4 regions of the Clostridium sp. JNZ X4-2 genome follow, and region 1 is predicted to be linked to each of the others. Evidence: riboswitches for the same ligand, from Rfam matches in the RefSeq annotation. Region 1 holds a riboswitch; each other region holds the start of a gene.
What was found. A riboswitch is a leader RNA that binds a small molecule or an ion and turns the genes downstream of it on or off. The one in region 1 is predicted to bind cobalamin.

Region 1 (8,394 bases):
TCTAGTATTTCTGACATAGCAGGTGGTACAGCTTATGAAAATGCACAGTCCATACTTGAAATTCTTCAAGGCAGTAAGGGACCTAAAAGGGATATTGTGCTTATAAACAGCGGTGCGGCCCTTTATGTGGGAAAGGCCTGCGAAAGCATGGCAGAGGGAATAGATATGGCAAAAGAAATTATAGACTCAAAAAAAGCTTATAAAAAGATGAAAGAACTTGTAGATTACAGCAGGAGCACTAACTAAAAATAAAATTGTATGGGGGAGATGGAAGATAAATGATACTGGAGGATATAGTGGCAAAAAAGATATCTCAGATTCAGTTGGAAAAGAGTGACATACCTTTAGAAAAGCTTATGGAAAGCTGCAGAGATGGAGTTACAAGAGATTTTAAAAAATCACTTGATAAAAAGAAAATATCAATTATTGCAGAAATAAAAAAAGCATCCCCTTCAAGAGGAACTATATTAGAAGATTTTGATGCTGTAAAAATAGCAGGAATATATGAAAATATGAATGTAGATGCGGTATCTGTGCTTACTGAAAAAAATTTTTTCAAAGGAAGGGATTCATATATAAAGGAAGTTAAAAAAGTAAATTCAAAACCTGTTTTGAGAAAGGATTTTATAGTTGATCCATACCAGATATATCAGTCAAAAGCCATAGGTGCAGATGCTGTGCTGCTTATAACTGCTGTTTTAAAGAATAAATTGAAGCAATATTATGATCAGGCAAAAAAAATTGAGCTTCAATGTCTGGTGGAAGTGCATAATAGGGAGGAACTTGAGATTGCCCTGGAAGCTGGATGTGATGTTATAGGCATAAATAATAGAAACCTAAAGGATTTTACAGAGAATTTAAAAAATACGGAAAAGCTTATAAAAAATGTGCCTGAGGAGATTACTGTGGTATCTGAAAGTGCAATAAAAAATACGGAAGATGTAAAATATCTGGAAAGCCTTGGTGTAAATGCAGTTCTAATAGGAGAAACATTTATGAGAAATATAACAAATGTGTCCATGTTAAATGGATTTGTAAAAAGTGTAAAAGCATGAAATGTTAGAGGAGGTGCTCTGTGACTTTAGTAAAAGTGTGTGGAATAAGAAGAAGTGAGGATATAGAATTTTTAAATAAATTGCTTCCGGACTATGCAGGTTTTGTGTTCTGTAAAAGTAAAAGAAAGGTAATCCCTGATGAGGCAGGAGATCTTATTAAAAACTTGGACAGCAGAATTAAAAGGGTGGGGGTTTTCAAAGACAACGATGTGGGCGAAGTAATTGATACAGCCAGGCATTTGAAGCTGGATGCAGTTCAGTTACATGGAGCTGAAGATGAAGAATATTTGAATAGTTTAAGTCATTTTAATATCTGGAAAGCAGTTCATGTAGAGGTAAATCAGGTGTCCAAAAGGGATATTCAACAGAGAATACGCAGCACATGTAAGTTAGGTATTAAAGCTGTGCTGCTGGACAGCAGTGTAAAAGGTAAAAGTGGAGGCACTGGCATAAGTTTCAACTGGAATGTGTTAAAGGATTTGGATATAGACAAAAAACTTGTTCTGGCAGGAGGGCTGAATCCGGAAAATATTGCCCGGGCCATAAAAATTGTAAAACCTGATGTGGTGGATGTATCAGGTGGTGTTGAGGACAATGGAATAAAGAACTTTGAAAAGATGAAAAAATTTATAGGAAAAGTGAGGAGTTTATGATGGATGGAAGATTTGGAAAGTTCGGAGGACAGTATGTACCCGAAACTATAATGAATGCAGTTATAGAATTGGACAGGGAATTTAATGAGGCCATAAAAGATGAAAAGTTTATGGAGGAATATAAATATTATCTCAAGGAATATGTGGGAAGAGAAAATCCACTGTATTTTGCTGAAAATATGACAAAAAATCTTGGGGGTGCCAAGATATATCTTAAAAGAGAAGATTTAAATCATACTGGAGCACATAAAATAAACAATGCTTTGGGACAGGTACTTCTTGCCAGGAGAATGGGCAAAAAAAGAGTAATAGCTGAAACAGGTGCAGGACAGCATGGAGTGGCAACTGCAACAGTTGCTGCCATATTCGGCATGAAATGTGAGATATTCATGGGTGAAGAGGATATAAGAAGGCAGGCTCTCAATGTATTCAAGATGAAAATACTGGGGGCCAAAGTCACTTCTGTAACTACAGGAACAGGGACACTAAAAGACGCAGTAAATGAGGCTATGAGAAACTGGGTCTCCAATATAGAAGATACTTTTTATGTAATAGGCTCTGTAATGGGTCCTCATCCATATCCCACAATGGTGAGGGATTTTCAAAGAGTTATTGGAGATGAAGCCAGAAGGCAGATTTTGGAGAAGGAAGGAAGGCTTCCCGACTATATTATAGCTTGTGTAGGCGGAGGGAGTAATTCCATGGGTATTTTTTATCCTTTCGTAGAAGATGATTCCGTAAAGCTGGTTGGAGTGGAAGCTGCAGGAAAAGGCATTGATACAAAGGAGCATGCAGCTACTATAGAAAAGGGATCTGTGGGGGTAATTCATGGAATGATGACCTATGTACTGCAGGATGAAGATGGACAAATACTTCCTGCTTACTCCATATCAGCAGGACTTGATTATCCTGGAGTGGGACCTGAACACGCTTATTACAATGATGTAAAAAGAGCCACTTATGAATCTGCTACAGATAAAGAGGCAGTGGAGGCATTTATCTATTTGTCAAAGCTGGAGGGAATAATTCCAGCTCTCGAAAGTGCCCATGCAGTGGCCTATACCAGGAAATTGGCTCCAAAACTGGACAAAGACAAAATAATCATCGTAAATTTGTCAGGAAGAGGAGACAAGGATATAAATACTATAGCAGCTATAATGGGGGTGGAATTATAATGAACAGGATAGATTTGAAATTTGAACAATTAAAGGAAAAAGGGGAAAAGGCATTGATACCTTTTATAACAGCAGGTGATCCGGACTTGGAAACTACCGTAGAAATTGTACTTGCCATGGAAAAGGCAGGGGCGGATATAATAGAACTTGGAGTGCCTTACTCGGATCCGCTGGCAGATGGTGTTACTATACAGGAATCTTCAAACAGGGCACTTAAAAATGGAGTCAAGATATTTAAAATAATGAATACAGTAGAAAAAATAAGGAAAAAGACACAGGTACCATTGGTATATCTTGTCTATTATAGTTCCATATTCAAATATGGAATGGAGAAGTTTATAAAAGAATGCAGCAGCTGTGGTATAGACGGCCTTATAATACCGGATCTTCCCATAGAGGAGAGAAAAGACATTATAATAATTGGGAAGAAATATGGAGTGTATCTTATTCCACTGGTAGCGCCTACATCAAAGGAAAGAATAGAAAAAATAGTAAGGGGAGGAAGAGGGTTTGTATACTGCGTTTCCGTAAACGGAGTTACAGGTGCAAGGAATGCTATAAATACTGATATAAAAGAATACATGAAAATTGTTTCAAGCTATACTGATATACCCAAGGCACTTGGATTTGGAATATCCTCAGCAGCTATGGCAGCAAAATTCAAACCATATTGTGAAGGGATAATTGTAGGCAGTGCATTGATTGACAGGATAGCAGAAGGCAAAAACAAAGAGGATATACTGGATAGTGTGAAAGCATTTATTGGAGAATTAAAAAATGGCTTGAAACAGTGATTTGATTCGGTGGCTGAAGGAATCTCCCGAATAAAAAGACTTCCTATGATTTTTATTTTACCATAGGAAGCCTTATGTTTTTATAACTGTAAATGAAAAAAACAGATATTAATTCTTCAATATGCTTTAACACTGCTTTAGAGAAGTATAAGAAAAATCCAATATAGTTTCTATAATATAATAGATGCGCAAATTTTTTTATCCTTTGCTAATTTTATTTTTGCATCATATTTTTGCCAAATTTTTTTAGAAGCTAAATTATCTTTTATGATTCTAGCATTTAAATATCTTATTCCCTTTTTTTTAGCGTAGCACAATATTTGTGAAAAAGCTTGACTTGTATATCCTTTTCCCCAATATTCACTTCCAATCCAATAACCAACTTGTGCTTTTTTTTCTTCTGCAATTTGATAGCTTAATGATATCATACCAATTGCATTATCATTTAAAGTAATAGCAAATATTTCTGAGTTTGTGTCTTCAATCCATTTATTATTATGTTCGACAAATTCATCTTTTGATATTATATATTTTTTTGAGCCTAACTTATCTCGTAATATATCATCAGTATTTAATATTTCTATAAGTTGAATTGCATATTTATTGTTAATTTTTTCAATCATTATATTTTTACATTTCACCTCTTTCTCTCTTTTATATGGCCAATACATAAACTATACGGAGAACTGAGCTTTTCTCGAAAAAGTGGACACTCCAAAGTTAGGGATTCTTTCAATATCGCATAATTACTATTGCTATTATTTTTCACAAAATCAACTATGATGTCATTAAAATCTTAAATTCTTTTCTGAGCTGGGATGGTATATTATAATCAATTGCCTGATTTCTTCTCTGGCTATTGGTCAAGAAGCTTAAAAGAAGATGAAGCAAAAGGCTATATTATTTATTGGTCAAGATATGAAGAAATTAAGCTATTTAAGGGAGATAAGTTCAAATCTACTGTAACAAAGATAATAGGAAAAAAGCGTACAGATCTTGTAAAAAGATGGCTTCAAGGTACTCAAATTTTATATAATTATGCTTTAATATGGTATAATATTTACGAGAAAATAAAAGATTTTTAGTTAGCCACCTTCCAGGTTTTATTTCTCACAAAGGAGTCATTGCGGTTAATTGACAGCAGGGGAGGTGGCAATATGAGTGATACTGTGATTATAGTAATATCTATATGTATTACATCATTATGCTTAACAGCTATGGTGATTGTAGGAACATATTTAAAAGATAGGTTAGTAATCAAGGGTAAATCTTCAATTGGTAAGTTAACTCAAAATGAAATTTCTATAACTGCCGAAGATAAAAACTCAAAAAATTAAAATGCACCCAGTCCGATAAGTGCATTTTTTAACTAAAATTTAAAAAACTATAAAAAACCGCAATGGCTTCTTTTAACTATATTATAGCACATTTTTAAAAAAATAAACTCAATTTTAAAATAAATTATCGTAGAGTATGATAATTTATTTTTTTATTTAGAACTTTTTTAACTTAATAATTGGCATTAAGTGTAACCTTTTATATATTAAAAGTGTCTAATTAATGTATGATAAATTGTTTTGAGATTCTATAGATATTGATGTCAAAGAATCATTTAAAAAGCAGTTTACTAAATTTGTTGACCATCTATATGCTGAATTTTATATATCTTTAAGTATAAAGAGAATACAGGAAACTAAAGATATTTTTGATGAGTATTAGAGTAACATGGCAGTATATAGATAATGAAATATTATCTATATTTTTTATAATTTTATCTATTAATGTATTGATCTTAATTGGTAAATAATATAACATATATATTATAAAGGGAAATAGATAGACATATTGTTATTTATTCTTATATAATACTAAATTGTATTTTTTTATAAAACTTAGTATTATAGTATATTAATATAATATCATAGTAATTTAGTATTAGGTGCTACAATTTATTTTAGTAGTTAAAAGGGAAAATGAGAAACATTGCAGCCCCACCGTTACTGTATGGAGGATGAAACCCCATTGGTCACTGGTATTTTTACCGGGAAGACCGGGAAGTAAAATGAATCCAAGCCAGGAAACCTGCCTGATATTTTATAATTCTTTCGGGGGAAAGATAGTAATTAATTTTAATATTTCTTTATTCTGTAATAATTTATATGTTAAAACCAGGATCCTCGAAGTGAGGATCTTTTTGTTTTAAAATTTTACATTGGAAAGTGGATTGAAACAGAATATATTATTTTTAATTTAAGGGGGATAAAAATGATAAGAAAAAAATATCAACACTTGTTTTATGCATTTCATTAGTAGGGGCTAGTTTATCTTTTGGTCCTACAGCTTCTGCAAGTCCCGTAAATTCAAATGCGGCAAATGCTCAAGATGCTAGTTTAACTCAAGTTGACAAATCTGCAATCAGCAGCTCTATTAATGAAGTATTATCTTTAAGTTCTGATGTCTTAAAAAATGGTAAAGCTAAAGATTATAGTAATATTGTCAAAGACCCGGAGTTATTAGAACTGCTTAATAAACAAAGTAAATTTGATGTAGAATGGTTTAAAAAATTTGACGGTAAAATTGATAACTATAAGTCTAATGTGACTATAACTAGAGTAGCTCAAACGGCCATTGATACTTATGCAGTAGATGTACTTTATGATGTGGAATTCAAGTTGTATGGAGCAGAAAAAGTATCAAAATCAAAGGGTGAAAAGTATAGATTTGAAGTTAAATATGAAGATGGCAAATATTATATAACCAAAAAATTAGATCTGGATGAAGATACTGATGTATCTGTGAAACAACAATTAAATGATAAAGAGTCATTAAAGTCAGAAGACACTTATTTTCCTTATTATGATAGTGCAATTGATTCAAAAATAAAAGTCATAGATGATAAGTCAAATAATATTGACAAATATTACGAATACTTTACCCAAATTAATTCTAAAGATGATAATTCTAATATTCGTTTAAACAGTTATCCTGGTTATAATGCTGGCAGTGCCGTATCTTATGCAGAGAGGTATGCATTATCACCAAACTATTCTCAGTATCCAGGTTCTCAATATTATGTTGACAAGATTGAAGATTGTACGGATTTTGTATCTCAATGTGCTTACGCAGGTGGAGTCCCAGCCAGTAGTTATTGGTATGCATATTCAGCACCGTGGATTAATGTAGTTGCTTTTCGTGATTATATGGTTTCAAATGGATACACTTCTGAAAGCTCTTGGACTGATGGAGCGAGAGTTGGTGATATTGTTCAGTTTTATAATCCCGGTATAGGTGAGTGGTCACATTCGGTAATCTTAACTGGCAATTTACAGGGAGTGAAATGGTTTTTCTGTGGACATTCTAAACAAAGATTAGATTATCCTCTGTATGATGCCTATGCGGAAGGTGACTATACCAATATGAGAACTCTAAAATTTTGGCATTAGTTAAATATATTTAATTAAAAAGCAATGTAATAAAGAAAAGATAAAGTTTGATTTTTATATTTAACTTATTACACTGCTTTTTGTTTTGGTATAGATCCAGTTTTAAAATATTATATGATCGTCAATGTATAATTTTAAATTGTAATTTACAATAAATTAATTACATAAATTGAATTTAAGGTTGTTGGAGGAGAAAGAAAATGAGATTTTCAAGAAAGGTTATCATAATTCTGCTGTTTTTTTTAATAATTACTGCAGGATTTATTATAAGCCATGCTACACCGTCGATATCCATTAGGACACATATATTTGCAAGTGGATATCCAGTTGGAGCATTTAAAGTAACTTTACATGTTCATAAAGGTCTATATAACGCGGATAAAAATGCCCTTCATAAAGAAAATGCTATGATTTACTATATTCAAGGTTATAATTTATATGATAGGGCAACAAAAAATCCAATAGGTAATTATAAAGTCAAAAAAATAGGACCTTTATATTTTACTGAAAACTATGGGGAAGGTTAATCATAAAGAAAAATTTTTATATTTAACTTATTACACTGCTTTTTGTTTTGGTATAGATCCAGTTTTAAAATATTATATGATCGTCAATGTATAATTTTAAATTGTAATTTACAATAAATTAATTACATAAATTGAATTTAAGGTTGTTGGAGGAGAAAGAAAATGAGATTTTCAAGGAAGGTTATCATAATTCTGCTGTCTTTTTTAATAATTGCTGCAGGATTTATTATAAGCCATGCTACACCGTCGATATCCATTAGGACACATATATTTGCAAGCGGATATCCAGTGGGAGCATTTAAAGGAACTGTGAAGGTTAATAAAGGTCAATATAATATGGATAAGAGCATTCTTGATAAAGAAAATGCTATGATTTACACTATTGTTGGTTACAATTTATATGATAGGGCAACAGGAAATGTAATAACTAATTATAAAGTTAAAAAAATAGGACCTTTGTATTTTACTAAAGACTACGGTGAATGCTGATTGTAAATAAAAAATTTTTATATCATATAATAATTCAACAAGTATAGTTTAGATATTTCTTGGAGTGTAAACGTTAAGTAAAAAAGTGGTTGGAAAATACTCAAAAAGTATGGCATAATATTCTGAAATAAATTTTAAAGCTTTTCAAGGTAATTTTATGAGGAGATTTTAACCCGGAACAAGATTATCCTCTGTATGCAAGTGACTATTTCACTTGCATAATTGTACAATGTATTGTACAATATAAATGTGGAGGTG
Region 2 (8,394 bases), 1.4 Mb from region 1:
TACCATCAGTGTAACCGGCTGATCCTGAGAAGATACATTTTCAGCTTTTATTTTTATGTCTGCATCATTTCCCAAAGAAAAGCTGGTGTTTTCAGTTAAATTTTCTATGTGAACTATTTCCTTGACTACAGTAATTTCACATGTATCTTCTACGCCGGAATTATCTGTAGCAGCAGCTGTTATAGTGGCCTGTCCTTCTCCAACTGCAGTAACCTTACCATTAGAATCAACTGTAGCTACATTATTATCAGAACTGCTCCATGAAATTTTATCATCACCAGGTAATGAAGATGCTGTAAGCTGTACACTTCCACCCTTTACTAATTTATCTTCACTTTCATTTAAAGTTATGCTAGTTGCAGGAACATAAAATCCCTTGTATACAGATCCTTTTCCTTCAGTTAAAAGTTTATAGGATACTAATGCTTCCAGTCCCTGGTTTGTGGCATATACATTTACACTATTACTATCTGTATAGCCAAATCCTGATTTATCGCTAACGGCATATCTTAAAAGAGCATCTATAGGATTCTCATTTTTTATAAACCTGCTATCTGTAGTAGGATTTATTCCATTGTCACAAAGACCAATTATGACCATTTCTGTGCTATTGGAGTTTTCCCCGCCATAACAAGATGTAAATCCCCCGTCTTCATTTTGTTCATCGGAAAGTTTCTGTACTGCACTGTCTACTGCAGATTTCACTTCACTATTCTTATAATAATAAGGTGCAAGAGCTGAAAGTGCCACAGCTGTGGTATCTGGATCCATAACATATTTTTCTTCTGCACCTGGAGTCCACTGGTTAACATTAGAGTACCAGGCACCATTTTGCCTGCTGGAATCACTCAATATAGCATCAATTAGTTTTTCTCTCGTCCAAACAGCATTTTGAGGTACATAAAAATTTGCCGCGTCTAAAGCTAAAAGAGCATATAAATAAATATTCATTCCTCCATTTTTCATAGTCTGCTCATCACAGTTATATATATTTTCTACAAGATTTACGCCCTCAAAATTGGTAGGATCTTTCCCTTCTGCCAATAATCCAAGTACGCCTTTTTCATATGTTCCAATCGTTGGAGTTTTCAAGGCTTCTTTAAGATTATCTACATAATTCGATACTGTATCTTTGTCAGCCTTGTACAGTGCCAGATTTGCAATTGCCCTGTCCACAGCTATCCAGCCATTGTTATTTTCATCATTCACCGTAGCACTTATATTATCTATAAGTTCATTTACAGAATCCATATAATCTGTCTGTCCGGTAGTTTGTCCCTCATCTGCAAATACAGTACTTGTAGTACTTCCTGCAACACCTATTACCATAAATGCAGATACTATAAAAGATAGAAATTTTCTATTAAAATTTTTCATCACATTCACCCCTTATACCAAAATCAAGATACACTAAATGTTTCTATATCAATCTTATTATCCATGCTGGAAGATGCCTTTATAGTTCCTGTATAATTACCAGGATCTAAAGTAGTATCTATATCCATCTTCCCACCTGAAGATTCATTTATATATTTTAAGTTACCTTTATCATCATAAAGCCTGATGATTATACAATCGCTTAAATACCTGCTATTAGCCTGTATATTTATAGTTCCATCCACTTTTTCCGTGATCACAAGATTAAGCCCCTCAGCTCCATTCAGCGTTGTCAACTGGGTATCCTGTTTAGGAGGATTATTATTTCCACCAGAGCCACCGGACCCTCCTCCAGTTCCGCCAGGATTTTCATAAGTCCAATTATGATAATCAAACCTTATGACATCTCCAGATTGTGGCTTTATAGACTGGGAACCTACAGTGGCAAAGCCTTCATTTACATATATAAACCAGCTGGTACCATGGGACAAATCGGGAGCAGACTTATTCACATAGCTCTGTCCATTTACAGAAATAGAATTTATATATCCACTTTTCACTTCTACACTGTCCACCATAGATTTTAAATAATCAAAAGCAGTTTTACTGCCATCTATATTTAACACCTGCTTTTTTAAAACAGTTTCATTATTATCCTTAGTAATTTCCAACGTAAAGGTTCCTGAATTTCCGCCTCCCCCTGTACCGGGTTTGGTATCATCTCCTATGCCTCCGCTGGTAGCCTCACCGTTAAAATAATGAACCAGATCATCCACGATTACAGCCGGTACCACCAGCGCACCTCCCAATGCTGTAAGCATGGTTTTGCTGGACATATTTGATTTCAGGAAATCTGCGGTTTTTGTACTCAGGGTTTTGTAAACCAAAACCATAGGTGCAGATTTTGTGGACGCAAGAGCCGATCCGGAAAGGGCGTCTGCAAACTCATCCCCATTGGGGCCGTCTCCACTGGCTATGTACACATTGTCAAAATTAAGGTCGTCTTTGAAATTTTCAAGTACAGCCAAATTTGTATCAAACCTGGTGGTACCTCCAAGTCTTATGGCATTTGGAAGAGATGATTCCAGACTGCCGGCTATAACCGCTGTACCGCCTACTATGTAAGTTTTTGCTATATCCCGGTTTTTCAAGTAATTTTTCACTATCTGGGGAAGTTCATTACTTTGAGACAGTAATATGGGCATTCCCTTTTTTGCAGCTATGGATGCTATTGAAAGACTGTCCGCATAACCACTTCCGGATGTCACTACAATATTATCAGCATCTCCCAGTTCTTCGGCTATTTTTACAGAAGTTTCATATCTGTCTGCTCCGCCAAGTCTTTTCACACTGCTGACACCAATGTTTTTCAACTGTGACTCCACATTGTCAGAAAGGGAACTTGTCCCTCCAACCACAAATACCTTGTCCACCTTAAGCCTTTTGAGTTCACTTATAGTTTCATCACTCAGTGAATCCTGCCTGGAAAGTATTATAGGCGCATTGTATTTTTTTGCAAGAGGTGCTGCACAAAGGGCATCTGCATAGCCATAACCCTGGGCTATAACCGCAGTATTTGCACCATATTTCCACCCATCCTGACTTATTTTTAAAGATGTTTCAATTCTGTCATTTCCTGAAAGTCTGTTTTCATTTGCAGTGGTAGTCATGCCGCCGGTACTGTTTGAATCCGCAAATACATTTCCAGCGGAACTGGATAAAGCAATGCCAATTACAAACAAAAACATGACAATTCTGCTTATGATTTTCTTCATATGTTGCATATCATAATTCCTCCTTATGATCAATAATAAAGAGACCTCCAAGGGTCTCCATTATTTACATTCCAGCATAAATGTTCACATATATCTTACCAATAAAGCACATAACTTTAATAAAATATATAATATCTTTCCCTCCGAAAGAATTAACAAAAATGTCAGGCAGGCTTCCTGGCTCAGATTCATCCTACTCCCTTATCTTCCCAGATACATTACCAGTGATATAAACAAGGTTTCATCCTCCATACAGTAGCGGCGGGGCTGCAGTACTTCTTCAACTTTTCCTTTTAACTGTTAAAACAACAGCACCTAACAACAAATATTAAATTTTTACAAACAATTTATTACCTTATTGTTAAGTATATGATATAAATTTTATCCAGTCAATACATATTAAACAGGATACCGAGTAAAAACACTATGGTAAGTTTACCCAATGAATAAACTGCCACGCCCTTATAATTATCTTTCCTCCCTGGAATATGGCATTCCAAGTGCCTGAGGCATGACGGAACGTCTTGTTCTTGTTTCTCTGGTAGTAAAAATAAGGACTGCAAAAGTCAAAATATAAGGAAGCATCTGAAGTATATATACAGGAACAGCAAAGCCGAAAGCTTGAAGATGAAGTCCAAGGGAATTTATAATTCCAAAAATATATGCTCCTATCATACCCCGAATGGGATTCCACATTGCAAATATTACAAGAGCTACTGCAATCCATCCCCTGCCTGCGGTCATATTTTCACTCCAGGAAGGAGAATATGCAAGTGATATATATGCTCCTGCAGCTCCCGACAACATGCCTCCTAAAATTACACATGTATATCTTACAAGAAAAATATTTATGCCGGCTGCATCTGCGGCAGATGGATTTTCACCAACAGTTCTCACTATAAGTCCTGCTTTCGTCTTATACAGTACAAACCACATTACAAAAACCAGTATAAAACTCAGATATACCAGGGCATCATTTTTAAAAAAAATTTTTCCTATTACAGGTGTTTCATTTAAAAATGGTATACTTATTTCCTTAAATGACACAGAGGGAAGCACCCCAATATAAGATTTCCCCAAATATGCACTAAGCCCTGTACCAAATATAGTAAGAGCCACACCGCTTGCCACCTGATTGGCCTTCAATTTTATGGTAAGGATACCATGAAAAAATGCCAGGATTGCACCAGCACTGCAGCCTGCCATAAAACCCATCCACTTATTTTGAGTATGAATACTCACTGCAAATCCCACTACAGCTCCTACAAGCATCATACCTTCCACTCCCAGATTCATAATTCCCGACTTTTCAGATAGGATTTCACCAAGGCATGCATATAACAGCGGGGTTCCTGCAACAATGCCCGCCGCAATCACTGAAATCATAAAGGTACTGTTCATATGATCACTCTCCCCTCCTCACCAGTTTATACTTAAGCAATATTTCACTGCCAAGTACAAAAAGCAGTATAGAACCCTGAAACATCAAAACTGTGCTCAGCGAAAAACCCGATGTCTGCAGATTATATCCTCCTACAAAAAGTCCCCCCATAAAAAATGAAACAATTATTATACAAAATGGATTCAGCCTTGCCAAAAGGGCTATTATAATGGCCGTATATCCATATCCTGGAGATATATCCTGCTGAAGCCTGTGAATTACGCCTGATATCTCTACCATACCAGCTATTCCGGCTATTCCACCGCTTATAAACATGACAATCAGTATATTCTTTATATAATTCATGCCTGCATAAATCGCCGTATTTTTATTATTTCCGCTGACTTTTATTTCATATCCCCATTTGGAATACTTGAGAATCAAAAACATCAGCATTGCAATTATAAATGCAATAAAAAGCCCTGCATTTATATCTGTATTTCCAAAAGAGGGCAAAGTGGCATTTTGTGAAAAAGTTGCAGTTACAGGAAAATTTTTACCTTCAGGATCCTTCCAGGGGCCAAATACCAGATACTGAACCCACAAAATAGCTATATAATTTAAAAGAAGTGTGCTTATAGTTTCATTTATATTTAAAAATGCTTTTGGAACTGCCGCTATCAGAGCCCATATTCCCCCTGATATAAAACCACATACAAACATAAGCATTAAAAGTTCTCCAATGGGAAGTTCCGGAAACTTAAGCGCAGCCCAGGAAGCCCCAAAAGCTCCCATAAAAAATTGACCTTCTCCTCCTATATTCCAGAGCTTCATGCGAAATGCCAGTGAAACTCCAAGGGAAGTGAGCATAAGCGGAATGGACTTTGCCACAGTTTCAGAAATACCATATAAGGATCCGAAGGCTCCCGAAAATATCTGATAGCACACATCTACCGGATCATTTCCAGTAATGGCAATTATAACAGATGAAAATACAATTCCACCCATTAAGGACACAACAGGAACAATTATCTGTTTTATCATGGAACAGGAATTCGTTTTTTCCAGCTTCCATCTTATAAAATCTGAGTTAGCCACTATAATCATCCCTTTCATTTCCATACATCATAAGTCCTATTGATTTAACATTAACTTGACAAGGTTTTACTATACCCATTATGGATCCCTGGTGCAGTACGGCAATCCTGTCTGAAAGCTGTAATAAATCTTCAACTTCTTCACAGATAAGGAGAATTGCCTTGCCTTTATTTCTCTCATCTATCAAAAGTTTTTTTATATATTGTGAAGCACCTACATCAAGACCTCTAAAGGGATATGAAAGGACAATTATATGGGGATCCAGCTCAATTTCCCTGGCCAGAAGAAGCTTTTGTATATTTCCTCCGGACATTACGCTGATATTATCATTTATAGAAGATGTCTTAATGCCAAATTGTTTAATTACATGGGCTGTTTTTTTACATATTTTATCCCAGTTTATATAAAATCCAGGAGTATATCTATAACTTTCAAGTATCATATTTTCGGAGATATTCATATTTCCTACAAGTCCTGTGCTCATCCTGTCCTCGGGTACATAACCTATCCCCTTTTCTATATGTTTTCTCCTGTTTTCATTCATACAGCTTGATCCATTTAAAATTATATCGCCCTTTTCAATGGGAACAAGTCCTGCAATTACTTCTGCCAGTTCTCTCTGCCCATTATCATCGATTCCTGCAATGCCAAATATCTCACCTTCATGTATACTAAAAGATATATCCTTTAACTTTACAGATCCTTTTAGAGAATCACAGCATACATTTTTCATTTCTAAAACTTTTCTCTGTTTTATTTCAGCTCTTTTACTTAAAATATATATTTTACCTTTTCCCATCATCATTTCTGAAATTTCGTTTTCTTCCACATCTCCTGTATTAAATGTGCCTATTGATTTACCATTTCTCAATACTGTGATTCTATCGGTATTTTTTATAATTTCCTTCATTTTATGTGATATTATTATGATGGATTTTCCTTCTTTTACAAGCAAATGGAGGGTATTATAAAAAGCCTCTATTTCATTTTCTGTAAGCACTGCCGTAGGTTCATCCATTATAAGTACTTTTGCTCCATGCATCAGCACTTTTACAATCTCCACTTTTTGTTTCTCGCCTACTGTAAGCTGCCATATCTTTGCATCCGGCTCTACCTTCAGCCCATATTTTTCAGCACATTTTACAATCTGATTGTTTATAAGCCTCTTATTATAAATTTGTTTTAAGTTCTTAAGGCCCATCATTATATTTTCCGAAACCGTGAATGCATCCACCAGTTCAAAATGCTGGTGAACCATTCCTATGCCACAGGTTATGGAGTCTTTTGGTGAATTAAATTCCACAGTTTTTCCATTTATTTTTATCTTACCGCTGTCCGGCCTGTAAAGCCCTGATAATATATTCATAAGAGTACTCTTTCCCGCTCCATTTTCTCCTAAAAGTGCATGAATCTCTCCTTCATTTAATGAAAAACAAATTTTGTCATTGGCAGGTATTTTAGAAAATTGTTTGGATATATTTATCATTTCAACTATTGGTATTTTTTCCATGCTATCCCTCTCAAACCTTTAAAATCTGCATACCGGCTTTTTTAAAAAGCCGGTATGTAAAAATAACATACTTTATTTAGAAATTGTTCCTTCAATGCCTTTTACAAACCAGTTAAGTGAAAGCATTTGTTCATCCGTAAGCTTCTGGCCTTCAGCAACTTTCAGATTTCCTGACTGGTCATATACAGGTCCTTCAAACACATTGAATTTTCCATTTATAATATTGCTTCTATCCTTTGCAACCAGTGATCTTACATCACTGTCTACCATATTTCCGTAAGGCCCTATGTCAATTATTGAATTATCTTCAATTCCACCCCAATATTGTGATGATTTCCATGTACCATCAGCTACAGCTTTAACTGCTTTTACATAATAGGGTCCCCAGTTCCATACTGCTCCTCCAAGTACTGCTTTTGGAGCTTTGGATCTCATATCGGAACTGAATCCAATTGCATACACTCCCCTTTCCTGTGCAGTCTGGGGTACAGTTGTAGAATCCAGGTGCATTGCAAGCACATCCACTCCCGCATCTACAAGACTGTTGGAGGCTGTTTTTTCAGTTGCCGGATCACTCCAGGAATTTGTATAAACCACTTTAACTTTTACATTTGGATTTACCGATTGAGCCCCCAGTGTAAATGCATCAATATTTCTTACCACCTCAGGTATGGAAAATGGAGCTACAAACCCTATTACATTGCTCTTTGTATATTTTCCTGCAATGACTCCGGAAAGATATCTGCCTTCATAGTCACGTCCAAAATATGTACCTAAATTACTTGAAGTTTTATATCCACTGCAGTGCATAAAAACTACATTTGGAAACTTTTTTGCCACATCAGCCATATAATCCATATATCCATAAGTTGTCCCAAATATAATTTTATTTCCTTTTTGGGCAAGTTGTGTAAATACTTTTTCTGAATCGGCAGTTTCAGGAACATTGTCCACATATGTTACTTCTGCATTTGGCATATGACTCATCAGATATTTTCTGCCCTGCTCCTGGGCATAATTCCAGCCTGTATCACCTATAGGACCTTCATAGACAAAAGCAACTTTAATTTTTTTATTACTCGAGGCAGATTGCTCCTTGGTCTTGTTTTGACATCCGACTATAAAACTTGACATTGCCACAATAACACACAATAAAACCAGACTGACTTTTCTCAATTTTTTCATAATTTCCCCCCATATTATAATTCGTCGTCAAAAAATTTTTGAACAAAATAAAAAGGAGACCCTTGCGG
Region 3 (5,060 bases), 1.5 Mb from region 1:
TCCAATTTTATTTGGAATGAAACCAGATATATCTCTCGCCATGCTTTTTATAATACTTTTGCTTAATAAGGATTACAAGACTTGTGTCTGCTCGGGTGTTGTGGCAGGAATATTGGCAGCGGCAACTACAACTTTTCCAGGAGGACAATTTGCAAATGTAATTGACAAATTCATAACTATAAATGTAATGTTTATTTTGGTAAAACCTTTTAGGGACAAAGTGAATAATCAGATAAATATTGTATTGACTACGGCAATTGGAACAATAGTAAGCGGTACTGCATTTTTAACTGTAGTTTTGCTTACAGTAGGACTTGGCACTAGCTTTACGGCATTATTTTTAACTGTAGTGTTACCAGCAGCTGTTGTAAACACCATAGTGGGTGCAGTCTTATTTAATATAATAAATATAGCAGTAAAAAGAGGGGCAGTAAAACAAATATAAATTGTTAAAAAATCAAGGGCGTGATTTTATTTTATCTCCCTTGATTTTTTTAAGTTATTTATTATATTTTTTTAGTATTCCTTCAAGTATTCTGGCATGACGGCCTTCATCTTTAGAAGCTGAGTTAAAAAACTCTCTTGCAGAATCAATTTTTAATTTTTCTGAGTGAAGTGCATCTTCACGTTTTGACTTATTTGCAAAAATTTCTCCTTCCAGCATCTGTCTTATATCCTGGAAGCAATCCCCCGTTATCATATTGTTTAACTCAGCACATGTAGCAGCATGTTCTATTTCCTCTTTTGCAAGAACTTTTAGTATTTCTGCAATGTCTCCATATCCCTGTCTTTGAGCTTGACGTGCTATAGCAGTATATAGACCAGCTTCTTTTGTTTCACCCTTAAATGTCTGTTTTACTAATCTTTCAACGTCAGTGCCTTCTGTATCTCCCAAGGTTGTTTCATAAGTTAATTTTACATTTTCCATATTATAATAACCTTCTTTCCTTAATATCTATGTACAAGGTATTGTAAGCCCCTCGCCATGGCTGGTTATACATAAACTACATATAATTAATTTTGAGATGATTTTTTGTTAAGTATGTAGGCTTCATGAATTTTATCTGCTGTTTCCGAATTGTCATTTTTTATATCAGCCAGATATAAGAGCACACTGCCTTTATAATCTTTTGGGTTCCCAAATAAAATTACTTCACATGCACTTCTCAAAATATTTATTATACAGTCCTCGTCATGATAAGCATTACAGCTTTTACATTGATTTAATATAAGGCCAATTGTATCTATAACAGAGGATTTATCAAAGACTTTTGTATCAAATAGTGGGATTTCATCTATCTCTTCATCTAAAAATTGCTGACCAGATTTAAGACAGTCAAGTAAGTTTTTTTTACAATATCCTATTAGACAATTTGATTTATCACAGTGGTCCCCACAAATTTCTTTTCCTAAACAACAATTTCCCACTGATGTTATGAGAGAATTAAAATTTATTTCTGTTTCCAATTTATTACCCCCCAGAAGTTTATAATAATAATTATATAATATTTACTATTAATTTGTAAAGCGTTTTTGGTAAGTAATTAAAACTTTAAGTACAGTTTTCATGGCAGACGTATGAGTAAATAAATAGAAAATTTTGCAAGTGATAAAATCAACTTTTTCAAAAAATATCTGACTATGTGATTGCACTAAAAGGTAATCAAAAGTTATTTTATGATGAAGTAAAAAAATATTTAGAACATGCAGCTTGCTCTGAATTAATTTTTTTTAATTTCACTTGACAGCTTTAAAAGTTTGTGAGAAACTTAACTTAATTATTACATGTAATGATTTTTAAGTATTAAAAAAAGTAAACATAGCAAAAATAATATTAAAATATATAGGTGTATTTTACTTAAAAGGGAAGTTAGATGAGAAGTCTGCACGGTCCCGCCGCTGTAAAAGAGGAGTCCTTATAGATATACCACTGGGAAACTGGGAAGGTTATAAGGATGATGATTCCAAGTCAGAAGACCTGCCTATATTATTTGGGAACCATTAAGCTCTACGAGTGATAGGGAGGTGACTGTAATATAGGAATTTATATTGTTTTTTATAAATTTTAACCCCTCAGCGCTTTTAAGCTAAGGGGTTAAATTTTTATTTAGAATTAAAATGGATTTTTAAATATAAAATTGGAGGTAATAAGAAATGCATATTGAAGATGGTATTTTATCACCACAGGCTTGGGGAACATGGTATGCTATAAGTGCTGTATTTATGATACCAGGTGTTAAGGAGATAAAAAAAAGGGTTAAAGAGAACTTATATTATAAACCTTTTTTGGCAATGGTAGGCGTAGCAGTATTTGTTATATCATGCATGCATATTCCCGTTCCTGTAACTGGCTCCTGCTCTCATCCCTGCGGTACTGCACTGGCAGCTATTATAGTAGGACCTTTTGCAACTGGTGTTATTTCAGCTATTGTATTGTTTTTTCAGGCCATATTTTTAGGACATGGAGGCATAACCACCATTGGTGCAAACACTTTTTCCATGGGTATAGCCGCGGGGATTTTAGGATATTTATGTTGGAAAATATTAAGGTATTTTAAAAGTCCTATTTGGCTGGCCGCAGGAGTGGCAGGTTTTGTAGGTGATATAGTTACATATCTGGTAGCTGCCCTTGAATTGGCCATAAGTTTACATGGACATGTTCCTTTGATGAAGCAGTGGATGATATTCTTTTTAGGTTATGGTCCTACTCAGCTGCCTTTAGCTATAGCAGAAGGTGTATTTACAGCATTGGTTCTTCAGGTCATGATAAAAAGACGTCCAGATTTGCTGCCAGGTGTACTTAGGAAAGAGGAGGCAAAATAATTATGGAATCAAGTGGTAATATAAAAAATGGAAAAGGTACAAGCATTAAATTTTTAGATAAATTTACTAGAATTATGTTGACAGTAATGATAATCCTGTTTATTTTTATATTTGGGGCTTCAAAATATATGGTCAATCATAAAATGGAAGCCGGAGGTACAGATGACAAGGTGAATACCATGGCATCCAATAATCACAAGCCTTTTGTTGAATTACCTGGTGATGCACAGGTAGGAGCCTTTTCTGTAGCAAATTTTTTTGCAGGCTTAATAGTGGGACATCATTGGGAAAAATTGTTTGGAGAATCAGCTAAAAATAAAAAATCGTTAAAGGAAGAATAAATTATGGAACTATCTTCATTTGGCAGGATATCTGGTAATAAAAGTTTTTTACACCGTTTGGATGGAAGGGTAAAAACAGTTTTGTTTTTAAGTGCAATTATAATTGTAACTTTTCTTTCCCATTGGTACTTAGTAGTTTCTCTGTGGGCACTTTCTATAATTGGATATTATACTTTGAATATGCCCTGGAAAAGACTTATAAAAAGGATGCTTATGCCCTTTAGTATAGCATGGCTTGTGTTTGCCAGTATGTTATTTACCAATGGACAGCAGGTATTAACCTATATTCCCCTTTTTGGATATCGCTTTAATATTTACAGAGAAGGTCTTATACTTGGAATTTTGTTGATGCTCAGGATAATGGCAGCAGTTAGTCTGGCATGTATACTGTCCTTTTGCACACCCATGATTGAAATACTTGAAACCCTGAGAATATTTAAGGTACCATCAATTATAATAGATTTAGCGGATATGATGTACAGATATATATTTATAATTGAGGATACGGGAAAAAGTATGAGACATGCCCAATTGAGCCGTATGGGAGATAATTCCAGTTGGATGCGCCGTGCTGAAGATGCGGGAAAAATAGCAGTTTATGTCATAATAGAATCTTTGGATCGCAGTGTGAGGGTTTACAATGCCATGCTTTCAAGAGGATATAACGAAGAGAGTAAACAAGCTAAGTTTTTCACATACTCCATTCCAGCCAAGGATTTTCGCTTTGGAATATTAGGAGCAGTTTTATTGGCAGCTTTAATTATTGCAAATATATTGATTTAAAAGGAGAATAATATATGGAACTTATTGATGTGGATAAAGTCAGCTATGCTTATGGTGATGGAAGCCTGGCACTTAAAGATGTTAACATGAAAATAAAAAGCGGGGAAAAGGTAGCAATACTTGGTCCCAATGGTGCAGGTAAATCCACTCTTTTTCATCTGTTTAATGGAATCTTAAAGCCTAAATCAGGTACTATTACAATAAATGGACTTCAGGTATGCAAAAAAAATTTAGTTGAAATAAGACGTATGGTAGGCATGGTATTTCAAGACTCTGATGATCAGCTTTTTAATTCTACAGTTCGACAGGAAATTGCCTATGGGCTTTTGAACATGGGTATGAGAGGGCAGGAATTGGAAGATACAATAGCATGGTCATTAAAGGTGGTTGGAATGACAGGTTATGATGATAAAAGTCCCCATAATTTAAGTGGAGGGCAAAAAAAAAGAATAGCACTTGCAAGTGTCCTTGCCATGAAGCCTAAGGTAATGGTTCTGGATGAACCCACAGCAGCTCTTGATCCCAGGGGAGTATATAAGTTAATCAAACTTCTTGACATAATAAATAAAAAACTTGGAATTACTTTGATCTTTGCCACCCATGATGTGGATACAGTTCCTCTTTTAGCTGATACGGTTTATCTTTTGGATAAAGGAAAAATTGTAAGGGGAGGCACAACTCAGGAAGTGTTTAATCAAAAAGAGTTTATTCGAAAAATTGATTTAAGACTTCCAAGAGTAGCTCATTTGGTTGAAATTCTGGATAGAGATGGAGCAATAAATGCAGATACATTACCTCTTACCATTGGTCAGGCCAAAAGTGTTTTAGAAAATCAAAATAGAAATTGACATGAAAAGATATAAAAGTAGAATCACTGGAATTTTTTAATAAGATTTCAGTGATTTTTTCATATCTGTCATGAATTTAATAGTTTATAAAACTTTAAATTACATAAACTCTAGATACACAATTAAATAAAATACTTCAATAAAAAAATCTATGAGAATGTGAAGGAGGAATTCATCATGACAGGTAATGGAAATAGAACTTTAGTTCCAGAGGCAAAGGAAGGTCTTAATAGATTTAAGATGGAAGCAGCTAGAGAAGTAGGAG
Region 4 (8,394 bases), 1.6 Mb from region 1:
CTAAGGTATCATGTGAGAAAAGCATTTTATGAGAAAGTTCTACCGCACCTTAAAATTCATTTATGGAAAAGCATATACACAATTGACTAGCTATTAATTGAAGATACTGCAGATGTGGAATCAAGAGAATATTGGATTATATTATCCAATAATTCTGTAAATCCCATATTTACAGCCCGGGCACTCTTAGGGAAAAGACTGTTTTTGGTTAATCCCGGAAGGGTGTTTAATTCCAGTACATATGGAATATTATCCTTTATTATCATATCCACTCGTACATAACTGCTGCATTTTAAAACTTTCCAGCATTTAATGCATATCCTCTCTATTTCATTTTGAAGAGATTTTTCCAGTTCTACTATTATTTCATCGGAGCCGCCATCTGCATATTTTGAATTATAATCAAAAAAGTCAGCTTTAGGTTTTATTGAAATTAGAGGAAGAGCTTTTCCATTTAATATACAGCAGGTAACTTCGTCTCCCTTTATATATTTTTCAATTATGATTTCTCTATCATAATTGAGAGCAAGCTTCACGGCATCTTCCACTTGATTTTTTTCAGTTACTATATTAGTGGCAACGCTTGAACCGCCGCAATTAGGTTTTACAACTACAGGATAACCTATTTCATCTAAGTATTTATAATTTATTTCTTCCACTGAATTAATACATATCCACTTTGCAGTATTAATTCCCACAGATTTAAATATTTTCTTGCTTATATCTTTATCCATGCAGATGCCGCTGGTTAAAGGACCACAGCCGGAATAAGGAATATCCATGGTTTCAAATACAGATTGAATTATGCCGTCTTCTCCAAACTTTCCATGAAGTGCAATGAAGGCAAAATCTATATCTGCTGCTTTTTCAAAAACATCACTTTTCTTGTCTATAACAATAGGTTTAACCTCATACTTATTTTTATCTAAATAATTGACTATTTCTTTACCTGAGTTTAATGAAACTTCTCTTTCTGAAGATATTCCACCCATTATAACTCCTATTTTCATATTAATTCCTCCACAAAATTATTCTTTTACTGATTTGGTTTTTAAAAATATTATTCTTAATATTTATTCTATACATTTGCCATATAAAATAAAGAACCACACTGAGGTTATTTTACTTGAATTGTGGTTTTGTAATCAGTGCTTGAAAAATTTTCCCAAACTCAGACAGTGGATATTATTCTTTATTTATTTATCTAATTGTGTAAAATATAATTGAGGTGAAATTTATTATGTTTTCTGATATGAAAATAACAAAGAATAAGTTTGTATATATACAATTAAAAGATTATATTAGGAATATGATATTGAAAGGACTGCTAAGGAGAGATGAAAAACTTCCATCTTCCAGAGAAATGGCTGTCATGCTAAATGTAAGCAGAAATACAGTGTTATATGCTTATGAATTTTTGCAGGATGAAGGATTTGTTTATATAAAAAAGGGAAAAGGCACTTTTGTTTCAAATGTAAAAGTAGATCTTCAGGGAAAATGGAATATAAATTGGAAAGATAAAATAAACAACTATGGGAAACTGTCAGAAGAATTGGATATAATTAAACATGAAACAAAATGGCAGAAGGGAATGATATCTTTCAAGAGCATAGCTCCAGATGAAAAACTTTTTAATATAGAGGAATTTAAAAAAGCATTTTTGAACCGCATATCTATAGAAGGGGAAAAAATATTGAATTATGGGTATGCCCAGGGATATAAATCCCTCATAGAATATCTGCTTAAGTATATGGAGAATAAGGGAGTTGACATAGAGGGAAAAGATATACTCATAACAAATGGATTTACAGAGGGATTTGATTTAGTTCTATCTTGTCTTACAAATAGGGGGGATAATATATTGTGCGAAAATCCTACCCATAATACTGCAATTAAAATTATGAAACTGCATGGACTAAATATAAAGGGAGTTCAAGTTGGAAAAGAGGGTATAAATTTAGATGATCTTAAGGAAAGGCTGGAAAGAGAAAAATTTAAAATTTCCTATTTTATACCTTCTTATCACAATCCTACAGGAATTGTGATGTCTCCGGAAAAAAGAGTGGGTCTGTACAATATACTTAAGAATTATAATGTACCAATAATTGAAGATGGTTTTAATGAAGAGTTAAGGTATTCAGGTACCCATGTGTCACCTATAGCTGCTTTTAGCGGAAAAGGCAACAGTGTTGTATATATAGGAAGTTTCTCAAAGATATTATTTCCGGGAATAAGAATAGGCTGGATATTATCAGATAAAATACTTACAGGATATTTGGAAAGTGCCAAGAGATCAAGAAATATTCATACATCATCCCTGGATCAGGCAGTTTTTTATGACTATCTTGAAAATGGGAACTTTGATAAATACATTAAAAAGGCAAGGAGGGTATATAGAGAAAAATATGAATTTGCATTAGAGTGTGCAAGACAGTATATACCAAGCAGAGAAATACTTGGAGAGGGGGGGCTGCACATATTTATAAAATTAAAAAATATAGATTCCAGAAAGCTTTTACAGAAATGCTGCGATAGGAGGGTAATATTTACACCTGGAGATGTGTTTTATGTAGATGACAGCGGGAAGGATACTTTAAGACTTGGATTTTCAAGAGTCAGTAAAAAGAATATCAGGAAAGGCTTTAAGATAATTGGAGAAGAAATTGAAAAAATGGGGGGAGCATAATGAAAAAAATATCACAGAAAACGGTGTATAGAGGAAATTGGATTAAATTAGAAGAGATAACTTATCTGGGGAAAAAACATGAACAGCTGAAATGGGAAAGTATAGAGAGAACTAATACTATAAATACAGTTGTGATAATAGCTAAAATGATACCATCTGATAGATACATACTTATAAAACAATATAGACCTGCCATAGATAATTATGTTATTGGATACCCTGCAGGACTTGTAGAAAGTGGCAGCCTGCCGGAAAATGCGCTGAGAGAGCTAAAGGAAGAAACCGGATATATAGGAAAAGTAAAATCAGTGGGACCTTCACTGTATTCAAATGCAGCACTGTTAACTGATAAAGTAAGGGTGGCTAAGGTGGAAGTGGATGAAAACCTGGAAGAAAATAAAAAACCCAAGCAGCAGCTGGAAGCAGCAGAGGATATACAGGTGATTGCCTTGAAAAGGGAAGAAATGAAGGGCTTTTTTATTAAGGAGCAGGCAAATGGAACTGCTTTGGGTATTGGTCCCTGGTATGCCTTTTTTGCTATGGATGATATGTAATAAAAACATAAGCTGGAAGTTTGTTTGAAATATACTTATAATTATGATATATTTTTATCGTGAGCATATTATAATTTAAAATTGAGGGTGTAATTTATGGAAGACTGGCTTTTAAAAAAAGATGACTATATTCCCACAGAAGATAAAGATAAATTTATAGATAAAAGTATTTTTTCTATATTACATCTTCTGTCTCTTATTAAAAGAAATAATAGAATGGGAAATAATTTTATATACAATTTGAACCCCACGGTGAAATTGTTTTTTACTATTTTAAATATAATATTTTTATCTCTATCCAAAAGCTTTCACTATGTATTTCTGGTGGATGTATATTTTTTGCTGGTATTGAGTCTTTTGGATATAGGGGAAATAAAAAAAATATTGATTCTAAGTACAGCTGTACCATTGTTTACTGTTATAATGCTAATACCGTCTATAGTTATGGGGAATACAAGAAACAGCATACTGCTTATATTGAAAGTGGTTGGAACCATAATCTCCATAAATACTTTATCCTACACTACCAGCTGGCATGATATAATAAAGGCATTAAAGAAGTTTTTTGTGCCGGATATTTTTATTTTAGTATTTGATATAACTTTAAGATATATTTATATTTTAGGAGAATTTGCACTAGATATGTTCTATTCTCTCAAGCTTAGGTCTGTGGGGAAAAATAACAATAAGTATTCTTCTATTTCAAAACTCATGGGAAGTTTGTTTTTAAAGTCTAAAGAAATGGGAGATGAGATGTATTATGCTATGGAATGTAGAGGATTTACAGGGGAATATATCTCCCATGCAAAGTTTAAGTTTAAGGTTACTGATTTTTTATATTTAATAGTAAATATTTTTATTATAATTATGTATTTTTACATAACTGGGATGGGGTTAAAATGATAGAATTTAGGAAAGTATTTTTTAAGTATAAAGACGAAGAAGTGCTGAAGAATATAAATGTTAAAATAGCACAAGGGGATTCAGTGGCACTTATAGGAGCAAATGGCAGTGGAAAATCAACTTTTTTGAAATTATTGAACGGAATGATATTTCCTACAGAAGGGAGATACTATTTTGATAATTTAGAAATATCTAGTGATAAATTGGAGCAAGGCAGTTTTTCAAAGAAATTCCATAAAAAAATGGGGTTCGTTTTTCAAAATTCAGATGCACAGCTTTTTTGTTCCAATGTCTATGAAGAGGTGGCCTTTGGTCCAAGACAAATGGGCATGGACGAAGCAGAAGTAAAAAAAAGGGTGGAGGATTGTTTAAATCTTTTAAATGTAAAGGATCTTCAAAATAAGGAGCCATACAATATAAGCGGAGGGGAGAAAAAGAGAGTTGCAATAGCTTCTGTGCTTGCTCTTAATCCGGAAGTATTGGTTTTAGACGAACCTATGAGTGGAATAGATCCGAAAGGCAAAAAGTTTTTAAATAATTTATTTATAGAGTTAAATAAAGCTGGAAAAACTATAATATGTTCTACCCATGATTTTGAATATACAAAAGGACTTTTCAAACGTGTGCTGGTATTTTCGGAAGATCATTGTTTAATAAGAGACGATATTTACAATAAAGTGATTGAGGACAATGATTTTTTAATAAAATATAATATCAAGTGATTTTCAGGTTCAGGTGGAGTTTGTAAATAAGAAGTGTTTTTGTTTAAGTGGTAAAAACTAGTTCATGTCTGCTGGTTGACATGAACGCCAGATTATAATAAACTTAGACTATAATTAAATAGAAATTTTAGGTGCCTTATATAGGTGAAAAGGGAATGCGGTTAAAATCCGCAGCAGCCCCCGCTACTGTATTTGATAATGAGTTTTATCTTATTATTTTATAATAAGAGGATAAAGGCAAGTATTTTATCATAAGTCAGGAAACCTGCCTAATTTATTTTTGCTTTCGGAGGGGAAGAAACTTTTAGTATGATTGATTTCTCAGCACAAGCTGGGTTTTTATGTTAAAGGCAATGAGCTCTAGAGGCTCATTGCCTTTCGTTGTTTTTATTATACTTAAGAAGATTAAGGGGGAGTAACCATTATGGCAAAGATTATGATTCAAGGAACAGGTTCTTCTGTTGGTAAAAGTATAATTGTTTCTGCTCTCTGCAGAATATTTAAACAAGATGGATATTCAGTATGTCCGTTTAAATCTCAAAATATGTCATTGAATTCATATATAACACTGGATGGCAAAGAAATGGGACGTGCTCAGGTACTTCAGGCTTATGCAGCTGGGCTGCAGCCGGAGGCATATATGAATCCCATATTGTTAAAGCCAACATCAGATAAAAAGTGCCAGATAATAGTAAATGGCAAGGTATATGGAAATAGTACAGCCATGGAATATCACAATATGAAATTGGAATTTAGAGATATGCTTAGAAGTCATTTTAAAAAGATGGAAAAAAGTTTTGAAATAATAGTTATGGAAGGTGCCGGAAGCCCTGCAGAAATAAACTTGAGGGATAGAGATATTGTAAATATGGGTATGGCAGAATTAGTAGATGCACCAGTGGTTTTAGCAGGTGATATAGATAAAGGTGGAGTATTTGCTTCTCTTGCAGGAACTATGTTATTTTTTACGGAGGAAGAAAAAACCAGGGTAAAAGGTACAATAATAAATAAATTCAGAGGAGATGTAGACATATTAAAGCCCGGTCTTAAAATGCTGGAGGATGTTATTAAAGTGCCTTGCATAGGAGTTATACCTTATTTTAATCTGGCATTGGAAGATGAAGATGGAGCTGTGGAATTCAACAAAAAGGTTACAGCTCCTATAGATATAGCTGTAATAAAATTACCTCATATATCCAACTTTACGGATTTAGACGCACTAAAAAGTGAAGGGGATATTTCTGTAAGATTTATAAATTCTGAAGAGGAATTCGGCAATCCCGATCTACTCATAATTCCAGGAAGTAAAAACACCATAGAGGATTTAATAAAAATAAGACAATGCGGACTTGAAGCCTGCATTAAAAAATACAGTAATAGCGGAATTATAATAGGAGTATGCGGTGGTTATCAAATGCTTGGAAAGTCAATAAAGGATCCTTATAAAACAGAGACGGATGTAGGAGAAGTAGAGGGAATGGGACTTTTAGATATAGAGACTGTGTTTGAAAGGGAAAAAGTCACTACTAGAATAAAGGCTAGAAGTAATGTGGATTTTCCCATGACAAAAAATGATGGAACTTTAGAAAAAAGAAAATTGGATGTATATGGATATGAAATCCATATGGGAATATGTAAATATGGCGCAGATGCAAAACCACTGTTTAAATTGACAGAAAAAAATAAGAAGAAGGTCAATATAGAAGATGGAGCTTTAAATGCAAAACACAATGTATTTGGAACCTATATACATGGTATCTTTGATGCCGTTGATTTTAGAGAATACATTGCAAACAGGATAAGAGAAAATAAAGGATTGAGCTATAAAAAATCAACCATCTATGAGGATCTTAGAGAAAAAGAGATAGATAAGCTAGCCCATATAGTCAGGGAGAACATTGATGTGGGTAAAATATATAAAATTATGGGTATTAAAAGATAAAAAATTGATATATTACTATAATAATGTGAGAATAGGGGGGGTAATTTGTCCATTTCCTTTGTATATATGAATATCATAGACCTTTTTGCAGCAGTTATAATAGATTGGATAATTGGGGATCCGCATTGGTTTCCCCACCCTGTTATATATATAGGAAAACTTATATCCTATTTGGAGAAGAAAGGCAGAAAACTTTGTAAAAAGGACAATACCTTGAAAGCTTTTGGAGGTTTAATAGTTGTAATAGTAGGAACAGTAAGTTTTTTTATACCTTTTACAGTACTTGTATTTTTAAGGAAACATGTGATTTTATATCAAATAATAAATATATTCATTATTTGGACAGCTATTTCCGCTAAATGTCTGGCTGTAGAAGCAAAAAAGGTATATTATGCTTTAAAAAAAGAAGATATTGAAGATGCCAGGTTAAAGCTTTCTTATATAGTGGGCAGGGATACTTCTAATTTAAAAAGTGAAGAGATAATAAGGGCAGATGTGGAGACAGTGGCAGAAAATACCTCTGATGGAGTTATAGCTCCTATGATATATGCAGCTGTATTTGGAGCACCCGCTGCAATGCTTTATAAAGGTATAAATACCATGGATTCAATGCTGGGTTATATGAATGAAAAGTATAGATTTATAGGATTTTTTCCTGCTAAAGTAGATGATATATTTAATTTTATACCCTCAAGGATTACAGGAGTGCTCATGTGTATGTCATCTTTCATGGTAAAGGGCAATCCAATAAAAACCTTTAAAATAATGATTAGGGACAGAAAAAATCATAAGAGTCCCAATTGTGCTTACCCTGAAGCAGCAGCAGCAGGCGCCATAGGGATCCAGCTGGGCGGCACCAATATCTATTTTGGAGAGGTGGTGTATAAGCCGACTATAGGGGATAAACTGATGGAACTAAATTTTGAACACATAAGGTATTGTATAAATCTCATGTATTTTACTGAAATACTCATGGTAATTTTATGTGGAATAATATTTATTGTGTTGAATTCATATTGGATGTAATAATAAAAATAAGAATTAGGACGTGTTTATATGGAGCATGGCGGGGATATATATACGGAAGGGCTTTTTAAGGGAAGGAAGCTTTTGGATTTCAGTTCAAATATAAATCCTTTAGGAGTGCCGGATAGTTTTACAGGAAATATAGAGGAATCACTTAAGGCTGTAGAAAAGTACCCGGATGTGGAATACAGAGAATTAAAATGGAATTTGAAGCAATATTTAGGTTTTTCAAAGGATTATTTTGGAAACCATGGATATAACAAAACAAGTACCATTAAAGATAGAGATATTGTCTTGGGAAATGGAGCTGCGGAAATAATAGATCTGGTAATAAGCTGCTTTAAAAGCATATGTATTGTAGTACCTTCTTTTATAGAATATGAAAAAGATGCTGTAAAATGGAACTGCAATATAAGCTATTCTAATTTGACGGAAAATATGGACTATGATTATGAAGACATCAAATTAAAACTTAAGTGTTCAGAGGCTTTGATTCTAGGAAATCCCAACAATCCCAACGGAGGGATAATAAATAAGGATAAATTCATGGAAATCATAAAT

Region 2: linked by a shared signal. The riboswitch ahead of ACYUJ6_RS15170 (cell wall-binding repeat-containing protein) and the one ahead of ACYUJ6_RS04470 (amidase domain-containing protein) in region 1 are both predicted to bind cobalamin.
Region 3: linked by a shared signal. The riboswitch ahead of ACYUJ6_RS11755 (energy-coupling factor ABC transporter permease) and the one ahead of ACYUJ6_RS04470 (amidase domain-containing protein) in region 1 are both predicted to bind cobalamin.
Region 4: linked by a shared signal. The riboswitch ahead of ACYUJ6_RS12155 (cobyric acid synthase) and the one ahead of ACYUJ6_RS04470 (amidase domain-containing protein) in region 1 are both predicted to bind cobalamin.

What each region holds. Positions count from the first base shown of each region.
Region 1 is NZ_CM142685.1:943,514-951,907, forward strand. Features, by position in the region: gene trpD (anthranilate phosphoribosyltransferase) at 1-246, shown strand, start outside; gene trpC (indole-3-glycerol phosphate synthase TrpC) at 279-1,055, shown strand; gene ACYUJ6_RS04440 (phosphoribosylanthranilate isomerase) at 1,076-1,708, shown strand; gene trpB (tryptophan synthase subunit beta) at 1,708-2,883, shown strand; gene trpA (tryptophan synthase subunit alpha) at 2,883-3,677, shown strand; gene ACYUJ6_RS04455 (GNAT family N-acetyltransferase) at 3,848-4,318, opposite strand; gene ACYUJ6_RS04460 (TIGR04540 family protein) at 4,496-4,762, shown strand; gene ACYUJ6_RS04465 (hypothetical protein) at 4,835-5,014, shown strand; cobalamin riboswitch at 5,598-5,781, shown strand; gene ACYUJ6_RS04470 (amidase domain-containing protein) at 6,275-7,120, shown strand; gene ACYUJ6_RS04475 (hypothetical protein) at 7,321-7,647, shown strand; gene ACYUJ6_RS04480 (hypothetical protein) at 7,810-8,136, shown strand.
Region 2 is NZ_CM142685.1:3,148,946-3,157,339, forward strand. Features, by position in the region: gene ACYUJ6_RS15165 (Ig-like domain-containing protein) at 1-1,377, opposite strand, end outside; gene ACYUJ6_RS15170 (cell wall-binding repeat-containing protein) at 1,401-3,161, opposite strand; cobalamin riboswitch at 3,303-3,486, opposite strand; gene ACYUJ6_RS15175 (ABC transporter permease) at 3,621-4,553, opposite strand; gene ACYUJ6_RS15180 (ABC transporter permease) at 4,558-5,631, opposite strand; gene ACYUJ6_RS15185 (ABC transporter ATP-binding protein) at 5,624-7,141, opposite strand; gene ACYUJ6_RS15190 (BMP family ABC transporter substrate-binding protein) at 7,214-8,326, opposite strand.
Region 3 is NZ_CM142685.1:2,447,974-2,453,033, reverse strand. Features, by position in the region: gene ACYUJ6_RS11770 (tryptophan transporter) at 1-445, shown strand, start outside; gene ACYUJ6_RS11765 (ferritin-like domain-containing protein) at 500-928, opposite strand; gene ACYUJ6_RS11760 (hypothetical protein) at 1,015-1,467, opposite strand; cobalamin riboswitch at 1,829-2,000, shown strand; gene ACYUJ6_RS11755 (energy-coupling factor ABC transporter permease) at 2,155-2,823, shown strand; gene ACYUJ6_RS11750 (hypothetical protein) at 2,826-3,164, shown strand; gene cbiQ (cobalt ECF transporter T component CbiQ) at 3,168-3,947, shown strand; gene ACYUJ6_RS11740 (energy-coupling factor ABC transporter ATP-binding protein) at 3,962-4,795, shown strand; gene ACYUJ6_RS11735 (alpha/beta-type small acid-soluble spore protein) at 4,973-5,060, shown strand, end outside.
Region 4 is NZ_CM142685.1:2,524,013-2,532,406, reverse strand. Features, by position in the region: gene ACYUJ6_RS12180 (D-alanine--D-alanine ligase) at 87-1,010, opposite strand; gene pdxR (MocR-like pyridoxine biosynthesis transcription factor PdxR) at 1,241-2,686, shown strand; gene ACYUJ6_RS12170 (NUDIX domain-containing protein) at 2,686-3,240, shown strand; gene ACYUJ6_RS12165 (energy-coupling factor transporter transmembrane component T family protein) at 3,337-4,143, shown strand; gene ACYUJ6_RS12160 (energy-coupling factor ABC transporter ATP-binding protein) at 4,140-4,865, shown strand; cobalamin riboswitch at 4,978-5,152, shown strand; gene ACYUJ6_RS12155 (cobyric acid synthase) at 5,290-6,807, shown strand; gene cbiB (adenosylcobinamide-phosphate synthase CbiB) at 6,880-7,833, shown strand; gene ACYUJ6_RS12145 (pyridoxal phosphate-dependent aminotransferase) at 7,864-8,394, shown strand, end outside.